2 linked regions of the Candidatus Finniella inopinata genome follow. The protein of the gene in region 1 interacts with the protein of each later gene in a pairwise test. Links are inferred from orthologs where the notes say so. Each region holds a gene or a part of one and is shown on either strand. Other genes may lie near its edges.

Region 1 (5,444 bases):
GACGATAAGTCCACTGAGCGAGGTTGTGGACCCACTAGAGGTCTGAGCAGAACCCTGGTACCACCTCCATGATCCGCCTTCTTGCTTCCACTGACCTGCCGTGGGGAAGGTTGCTGAGCTAGGGGGGGGCAATGTCGTTTGGGATGGTCAAAGTTACGCTTTGGGTAGCTGATTGGAACCAAACATAGTCGCTTTTTTCGGCATGTGTGCTAGCCGGTTTTTGCCAAACATTCTCAGGAATCCTCTTGAACCAATCTTGTGCGTCATCGGGTTTGGTATGGGGGATTGTGCCATCATCATTGAAGGATACTACGATGTCTGTTTTTGTCGAAGAGGAGCCTTCCGCCTGTAATGACCTAGCTTGCACCTGAGATCCCTGTGATCCTTGGTTCTGTAGGGTGGGGGCTATGACGCGTGTATAACTAGAAGATTCCAATCGTGGGAAGATGTAATTTCCGCCAGGCATTATATGCTGCCAGCCAGACTGTGTACCATCAGATTTCTCCAACGTCATCCATATTCCAGAACTGGATGAATCCTCAGGCAGGCTGACCATTACAGCACTATTCCTGGCACTTTCAGGGACCATGTCGATGATATCGTATTCTACTTGATCAATAGTCGTCTGGCTTGCCGCCTGAGCCACCGTTGTACAAAACAAAAGCATGGCTATGTGGTTAATATTTAATTTCATAACGAATTAAGTCCTTATAATAAGTGTAATATGTATAAAATTATAAAGGATAATTAATTAATATTTTCTAAATAATGTCTTATTTAAAAATCTAAATCAGCATAATGGGCCGATGGAGTCAATCCTGACGCACGGTCTTGCAAAAGGTTGCGGAACATAGGCCGCGATTTAATGCGCGCGTACCATTCTTTGGCCAACAGATGGGATTCCCAAGGGACGTCGCCCAAATAATCAATAACGGACAGATGCGCGGCAGCGGTTATATCCGCCAGCGAGAAATGATCACCGGCCAGCCAGTTGCGCCGATCAACAAGCCAGCTGATGTAATCTAAATGATGATGAATAGCATTTTTGGCCTGACGAATGACTGCAGAATCAGGGCCACTTGATCCTGTGGTTGGCAAATATCTTTTGATTATTTTTTCAAACACAAGACGCTCAGAGATGTCGCGCCCGAAACGTGTATCAAACCAAGCGATAAGGCGTCTGACTTCGGCGCGCTGCGGCAGCCCTTCTCCAATTAAGGAACCGTCTTTGGGATAGGTCTCCTCAAGATATTCACAAATAGCCACACTGTCGGCCAAAACGGATCCGTTCAAATCAATCAACACCGGAACCTGACCAGCGGCGTTCAGGCTTAAAAATTCGGGTCGTTTCTCCCAAAATTTTTCCAGCTCAAGCGTAAAGTCCAGCTTCTTTTCAGCCAATTGAAGGCGTATTTTCCGAGAATAGGGACACAATGGATAGTGGTAAAGAGTTCTCATAGCTTCTTATCAAACAATAGATTTTTCTAGTTTTCGCCCGGCCAACAGGTGGACGTGATAATGGGGAACCTCTTGCCCGCCATGGTGTCCGCTGTTGGCAATTAAGCGATACCCTTCAGAAATTTGAAGTTTTTCTATCACAGCGTTTAACCCCTTATAGAAGCCAACAATTTCGAGCGATGAGGCCCGATGATGAAAATCAAAGGCATCTAGATAGGGACCTTTAGGAATAATCAAAACATGGACGGGGGCCTTGGGATAACGGTCATGGAAAGCTAGGTAGTACTCATCTTCGCTGATTTTTTCACAGGCTATTTCACCCCTTAAAATACGCGCAAAAATATTATCGCTATCATACGTCATCGTTTAACCTTTTTTGCAATGTGGGCGAGGGGCGCATCCGAACCACCCGTCTAGAGGGAACAGTCACCTTTTCTTTTGTTTTTGGGTTTAAGCCCGGCCTTGATTTTTTCTCATGAACGGCAAAAGTCCCCAACCCTTGGATTTTCAAAGACTTCCCTTGTTTAAAACGATCCACCAAGCTATCAACCAAGGTTTCTAAGACGTTTGAAGCTGTTTTTTTATCAAGGCTCAGCTTTTCGCAGAACACTTGCGTTATTTCGGCACGTCCTAACGTGGATGTTATGCCGGTGGGTGGTTTATTCGCCGTCACTGCTTGAGCTGTTCCCTTCCATTCCCCCAATCATTGCATCAGCCACCAGACCAGCATTGTCCCGGACTGACCGTTCAATCTGAGCTGCCACTTCGGGGTTATCTTTTAAAAACTGTCGGGTGGCTTCACGGCCTTGTCCCATGCGTTGTGTGTTGTAAGAATACCAAGATCCTGCTTTATCAACGACACCTGCCTTAACGCCCAAATCGATCAGTTCGCCTGTTTTTGAAACCCCTTCACCATACATGATATCAAAGTCAACGACTTTAAAGGGCGGGGCCATTTTGTTTTTGACCACCTTCACGCGGGTTTGGTTCCCAATGACCTGGTCTTTATCTTTCAAGGCGCCGATACGACGGATGTCCAACCGAACAGAGGCGTAAAATTTCAATGCGTTGCCGCCGGTGGTGGTTTCTGGATTTCCAAACATTACCCCAATTTTTTGACGAATTTGGTTGATGAAAATGACCATGCAACCGCTTTTTGAAATAGAGCCCGTTAGTTTACGTAAAGCCTGGCTCATTAAACGCGCTTGCAACCCCATGTGTGAATCACCCATGTCGCCTTCTAGTTCAGCTTTTGGAACCAAGGCTGCCACACTGTCGACAACCAAGACATCAACGGCCCCACTTCGCACCAACGTATCAGCAATCTCCAAGGCCTGTTCGCCGGTGTCAGGTTGCGAGATTAACAGCTCATCCAAATTGATGCCCAATTTTCGGGCATAGCTTGGGTCAAGGGCATGTTCAGCATCGATGAAGGCGCAAGTTCCGCCCGCCTTTTGAGCCTCGGCCACAACGTGCAACGTCATGGTGGTTTTGCCCGATGATTCTGGTCCATAAATTTCAATGACACGGCCTTTTGGCAAGCCACCAATTCCCAAGGCAATATCCAACCCTAAAGATCCTGTTGAATAAACTTCTGCATCAACCGTTTCCCGCTGGCCAAGCCGCATCACCGACCCCTTGCCAAAGGCACGTTCAATTTGGGAAAGGGCTGAATCGAGGGCTTTGGTGCGGTCGCTGGATGGTGAAGAACTGTTCATAGGGATGGTATCTCAGTCAAAATGTATTTGATTCAATTTGGCATATCTTTGGTTAACATTCAACTAATCCCAATAAAGAACGTATCTCCCTTAAGTGTCTTTGAGACAAACGATTGGCCGTTTCAGAACCTTTGTGTAAAATTTGTTGAAGATAGGTTTTTTCATCTTTTAATTGAAAAATTTTCTCTCTGATAGGCTGCAAAGTAGCGATAACGGCATCCGTCAAAATCGGTTTAAACGCTGAAAAAAACTGACCCGCGAATTGTTGACACACGGCCTGTAAGCTTTGTTCTGTAAGGTTAGCGTAAATTCCTAACAAATTTAGGGCTTCCAAACGGTTTTCCAAATCCTTAACATTGTCGGGAATTGGATCACTGTCAGTTTTGGCCTTTCGGATTTTTAAAGCTAATAAATCATTGTCGTCGGTTAGGTGGAGGCGCGAATAATCTGACAAATCAGACTTGCTCATCTTTTTAGAACCATCCCTTAAGCTCATGATTCGGGCTGTTGCTTTATTAATAAAGGGTTCTGGCAGGGGGAAATAATCGGTTCCACAATGACGATTAAAAAGTCCAGCCAAATCACGTGCCAATTCAACATGCTGCTTTTGGTCTTCGCCAACAGGCACCTGCGTTGCTCTATATATCAAAATGTCGGCTGCCATTAAAACGGGATAAGCGTATAGACCCAGGTGTGCCTGACCTGTGTCTTTGCCAGCCTTATCCTTAAACTGGGTCATGCGGTTCAACCACCCAAGAGGAGCGATGCAACTTAGATACCAAGCCAGCTCGGTGTGGGCCGGTACGTGACTTTGAATGAAAATGGTATTCTCATCAGGGTTTATGCCGCAGGCAATATAGGCGGCTGCGATGGTGTGCGTATTTGAAGCTAAATCTTTGGTGTCTGTTGGGGTCGTTAGGGCGTGTTGATCAACAATGCAAAATAACTGTTCATTTGAGCTGTGTTGTGATAGACTGCTTGACAGGTGCACCCATTGGCGGATAGCACCTAAATAATTGCCTAGGTGGATATGACCTGTTGGTCTAACGCCTGATAAAATCCTTTGATCTTTCACCTTTTATCCTTTGAATTGACATGATGTATCATCACAATATGCCTCATCCTGTGATGGCATGGCAATCAAAGAAAATAATCAAGTGAATTTCTGTGTGGGCTAGTATTGCGTAAATAGAGGGTGTCTTTCTGTAATAATAGAGGTTTTTGAATTTACTTGTTGATTGTGGCTGTTAATCGTGATAAAAAAGTTAAAATTTATAAATAAATTCGAAACCTAGCATGGCTATACCTCTTAATCAGGACGCGCAACTTGCCGAGTTCTTGGCAAAGGCTATCGATCACGACCAATTAAGGCTTTTTATCCAACCGCAGACCAGCATGACAACCGGTCAGGTGGTAGGAGGAGAAGTTTTGTTGAGAATGCCCACGTCCATCAATGATTTGCCGTTTGCCTCTTTGATGGAAGGTGTAAATTTTTCATCCATCCCTATCTACCAGTGGATTCAAACAGCGTTGAATCAAGGGTTGATTCATTCCCTTAGCGAGTGGATCGTCAAGAATGTTATTAAACAGCTTGAACAAAAAAGCCACATGGTTCGGTGTTCGGTTCCTCTGTCCGTCAATATGCCTCCTGAAATGATTGACAAAAACTTTGTCGTATTTTTGGAGAAATGTTTTACCAAACACACGTCTGTTGACCCTAGTCAATTGTCAATTGAAATCACGGAATTTCCAAAAGCAGACAATTTAGAGGTTTTGAATCGCAACATACAACAGCTTAGAGCCATGGGTATGCGCGTAATTTTAGACGATTTCGGTAGTGGTTATGCAACCATGAATTACCTTGTGGAATTGGCGGTTGATGCTGTCAAGATCGACCAAAGCTTTATTCAAAAAGCCCCCCATTCGCCCAGTGCCCGGGCTGTTTTAAAATGTCTGATTGATTTGGCTAAAGAGATAGACCTGGAAGTTGTTTGTGAAGGGGTGGAGACGCTGGAGCAGCTGATGATTGTTCAAAGTATGCGGTGCGATGTGATTCAGGGGTTTTTAATTAGTGAACCCGTACCCTTTAATCAATTTTGGACGGATTTGGAAAAAGGCACGAAGCCAGTTTTACATTAGTTTTCAATAGTAAAAAAATTTCCCGCACAAGTAACCATTTGTTAATTAATTTTATTTAATGTCGTTGATATAGGTAATTATATATTGAGGATAGTGACAATGAATTTTATTTATAAATTAGGGTTATTA
Region 2 (4,002 bases), on another replicon or contig:
CCAACTGCTGATGCAGGGTACCGTCAGCCTTTTCCTGATTTTTTGTACAGTTGCGATCGTCTTCTGCACCAGCTTTTGGTGGGAGAATGCTTTGTTTCCAGGTCTTAGAAAAATTGATCCTTTGCAGCGCGATTTGACGATTGTTCAGGCCAAAGTTGATCAGGTGGATCAAACGATTCAGCGGATGAATGATCGCGGGGCGGAAATTGATATGCTGAAAAATCAGCTTATTACTTTGCAACAAGCTATTGCAGCCTTGGAGAAAGAGGGTGTCAAACCTTCAACGACCCAGGCCCAAGTGGCAGGCGAGAGGAGTCTTCCTGAGGTTTCTTATGAACTAAAAGGTATGTGGGATCAGTTTAAAAATCGATTGCAACAGGGTGAAGTTTGCATAGAGCTTTTTACAGAATTTAAAACGAAATTGCCCTCTAACGTTAGCATGCCAGAGCATATCCAAAAATTAGAAGGTTTTGCCCAAACGCCCGCAAAATCTATGGTTTTTTTGCGTGATCAACTTGAAAAAATTTACCAGACAATTAAGGCGTCTCCGCTTGCCAGTGAAAAGGTTACGATTCCTGAACACCATGGATGGCTAGCTGCTGTATGGAAATACTTGTCTAAATGGATTAAGGTTCAACCTTTGGATAATAAGGGCGAGCAGGTTTCAGTCACAGCCGCCTTAGAAAAGGCAGTGAAGGCCATGGAAAATAACCAATTGGCACGGACTATTGAATTTTTGAAAAGCTTGCCATCTGAGGAAAGTGTTGGTGAATGGTTAAATCAAGCCGAGCAGCGCCAACGTTGTGAGATTGTTATAAACGAGGTGGGTAAATTGGTCGGTCAAACCGTGAAGGGATAGGCTTTAGATGCTTTGGTTTCGGGGGGCACGTTTATTTTTAAAGCTTACGCTTGCAGCTGTTTTTGCTGTTTTCCTAGGCTTGAATCCAGGTTCCGTTTCTTTGAAATGGTTTGGTTATCAGTTGGAAATGCCTGTCGCCATTCTTTTAGTGTGTCTTTTTGCCTTTATAAGTATTTGCCTTGTGATTCACAGCATGTGGCGAAAGATTTGGCAAATACCTGAACAATATCTAAAATTCATGCAAAAACGCAAGACTGCTAGGGGTGAAAAATTATTAGTTGATGCTTTGACAGCGATTGCTGCACAACAACCAGATGAGGCTGTCCATTCTATTGAGTTAGCCAAGGTTTTGATTCCTAATCATCCCTTGATTTCAGTGGTAGCCGCCCAATCAGCACACATGGGCCATGATTCAGTGAAGGCGAAGTCATATTTTGAAACCATGTACAAAAGTCCCGCTTTACGTTTTCTGGGGTTACGGGGTCTTATCTTGCAAGCCAAAGAAGAAAAAGACTGGTTGCAAACCGAAACATTCTTAAAGGAAGCCTTGAAACTGAGGCCCGATTCACCGTGGGTACAAGAACAAATTCTGGAAAACCAAATTCAGTTGGTGGAAGTTGGTCAAGAACAATCGATTCAAACCCAAGGGATTCGACGGTTTTTAAAAAGTGACGTTTCGAACACGCATCAAGGAATAACATACTGGTTGAAAGCACAGCAGTCCCCTGATGATGTTGATGCTCAACTGACGTCGTTAAATAAAGCCCATGGTTTTATGCCCGACCACAGTTCCATTGCGTGCAGTTTAGCCCTGGTGTTGTATAATTCACAGAACCTGTCAAAAGCACAAAAAGTTTTAAGAAATACCTATAAGTTGAAACCTCATCGGGATTTGGCAACGTGTTGGTTGAAAATTCACCCGGATTTAAAGTCTTTGGATGCCTATCAAGATCTCGAAAAACTAACTCAACCCCACAGCAACCATCCTGAAACCCTATGGGTTATGGGGCAGGCGGCTTTTGAGGCCCAGCTTTGGGGGCAAGCCCATAAATATTTGCAAGATTTGCATGCACAATATGGAGACACTCAGGGTGTGTGCTATATGATGGGGCAGCTGGAGGAAGTTCAACATCCGCAAAATCAGGCTGTTGTCAGGTCATGGTGGAGGCGGGCGATGGCTGAGGCCTCTGAAGCGGTATGGATTTGCGAAAAATGCGACCACCATAGTTCCCAATGGCAACCGATTTGTGAAAACTGTGGAACGATTAATAAAAGCAATTGGCAGGGATTTCAAAAGGTTTTGGATAAGCCGTTATTGATTACTTAGCGACTCAACTTAGCTAAGACGCATTGGGCATACGGCTGAATTTATTCCCAGCATGGCGTTGAACAAAGCCCTCTAATTCCAATTCACACAAGGCGCCCAAAACAACAGAGGCTGTCTGAGGATAAAGCGGCAAAAGTAATTCAAAGTCGGTTGGCGTCAAACTGAGATCTGTCAAAAGGTGTTGCTTTAAATCGCCAGAGTTTTTCGTTATGTCGGGTGTATAAGTTTCTTTGGGTAAAGCAGATGGTTGTCCTTGGTTATCAAGGGAGGGAGGAGTCCCAATAACGGCCAGGACATCAGCTGCTGACTCCGTCACAATCGCCCCCTGTTTTAAAAGTTTGTTTGACCCGGCGCAACGGGGATCTAGGGGGGAACCTGGAACGGCAAAAATATCCGCCCCCTGTTCAAGGGCATAGTCGGCCGTAATAAGAGATCCTGATCGGTTCGCAGCTTCAATAACAATGACCCCCTCGCTTAAGCCAGCGATGAGGCGATTGCGTCTGGGGAATAGACCAGCCATCGGGGTCGTTCCCAAAGGCATTTCTGAAATGACAGCCCCTTTTTTAGCAATGTCATGATACAGATTCTGGTGCTCTGGGGGGTAAATGCAGTCAACGCCCCCTGCCAAAACGCCCAGTGTACCGGTTGCCAAAGCTCCATGATGGGCGCGTTCATCGATGCCGCGCGCTAGGCCTGATACGATTTGCCATCCGGCCTTTCCCAGTTCTTGTGCTATCGAAAAGCTTAGTTGGCGCCCGCCTAATGACGCATTGCGCGCCCCAACAATTGCTGCCATTGGTTGATTCAAACAATTGATGTTTCCATAAATGCTGATAAAGGGGGGGCAATCTGGTTGCCGTCTTAACGTTTGGGGAAATTCGGGTTCAAAAGCGGCAATCAAATGATACCCTTTTGTGTGATGCTGTTGTATTTCGGCCTCTGCCTTTTCAACGGGATACACTTTTGATAGGAATTTTAAGGCCTGTTCAGCCGAACCATATTGTTTTAGGAATTGCCAGAAACGAACGGGCCCGATTCCATTGGTTCGAATCAGTTGCAACCAATGAATTTTCTTAAAGTTAGTTTTCATAAACGTATTCAAAATGGGTATGATTTTCAGAGGATACTAAAAAATTGTAGGGTCAAAAAGTTAAATAAATACTAAAATTTTAAAAAATAAAATTGTAGGTAAGTTATTACTTTTTTGGTAACATTTGAATAGAGAAGACTGAACCGCAAGGGTGCCATGCGTATTTTGCTTATAGAAGATGATTCGGCGACAGCGAAAAATTTAGAATTGCTTTTAAAGTCAGAGGGATTCATATGCGATACCACTGATTTAGGCGAAGATGGCTTGGAAATTGGAAAACTTTATGAATATGACCTGATCATTCTGGATTTATTATTGCCTGATATGGATGGATTTGAGGTCGTTCGACGTTTAAGGGCGGCGCATATCAAAACGCCAATTTTGGTTTTGTCTGGTCTTAGCCAAACGGAAGATAAAGTTAAGGGTTTAGGGTCTGGGGCTGACGATTATCTTACGAAGCCTTTCAGTAAAAATGAATTGGTAGCCCGAGTTCATGCGATTATTCGTCGTTCCCATGGGCATTCTAATTCAATCATCAACACAGGGCGCCTGTCCATTAATTTGCAGAATAGAACGGCCACCGTTGATGGCATGACGTTAAACCTGACCGGAAAAGAATACGCAATTATAGAGTTGTTATCCCTTCGAAAGGGGACAACCCTTACAAAAGAAATGTTCTTAAATCATTTGTATGGGGGGATGGACGAGCCCGAGCTGAAGATTATT

What was found.
Region 2: the proteins of recA (region 1) and dprA interact in binary tests that used the Bacillus subtilis proteins (3 or more experiments, as listed by UniProt). The link is inferred for Candidatus Finniella inopinata from one-to-one orthologs.

Annotation. Positions count from the first base shown.
Region 1 is NZ_SCFB01000002.1:96,497-101,940, reverse strand. What follows is about bases 1,148-4,115. They hold recA (recombinase RecA), read right to left. Parts: upstream 3,177-4,115; coding sequence 2,118-3,176; downstream 1,148-2,117. Other genes in these bases: trpS (tryptophan--tRNA ligase), read right to left, coding at 3,229-4,115; EQU50_RS01300 (HU family DNA-binding protein), read right to left, coding at 1,811-2,131; EQU50_RS01305 (HIT domain-containing protein), read right to left, coding at 1,468-1,821; EQU50_RS01310 (glutathione S-transferase family protein), read right to left, coding at 1,148-1,458. In the rest of the region: EQU50_RS01315 (hypothetical protein), read right to left, coding at 119-694; more of EQU50_RS01310, read right to left, coding at 778-1,147; more of trpS, read right to left, coding at 4,116-4,251; EQU50_RS01285 (EAL domain-containing protein), read left to right, coding at 4,473-5,315; EQU50_RS01280 (hypothetical protein), read left to right, coding at 5,415-5,444. UniProt on the Bacillus subtilis protein: Multifunctional protein involved in homologous recombination, DNA repair and competence.
Region 2 is NZ_SCFB01000004.1:195,679-199,680, reverse strand. The notes cover bases 1,239-4,002. They hold dprA (DNA-processing protein DprA), read right to left. Parts: upstream 3,277-4,002; coding sequence 2,200-3,276; downstream 1,239-2,199. Other genes in these bases: ctrA (response regulator transcription factor CtrA), read left to right, coding at 3,433-4,002; EQU50_RS02760 (heme biosynthesis HemY N-terminal domain-containing protein), read left to right, coding at 1,239-2,186. Also shown: EQU50_RS02765 (hypothetical protein), read left to right, coding at 1-859; more of EQU50_RS02760, read left to right, coding at 867-1,238. UniProt on the Bacillus subtilis protein: Protein that helps load RecA onto ssDNA during transformation. Binds cooperatively to circular ssDNA, is able to bridge different segments of DNA. Favors the loading of RecA onto SsbA- or SsbB-coated ssDNA and formation of RecA-DNA filaments.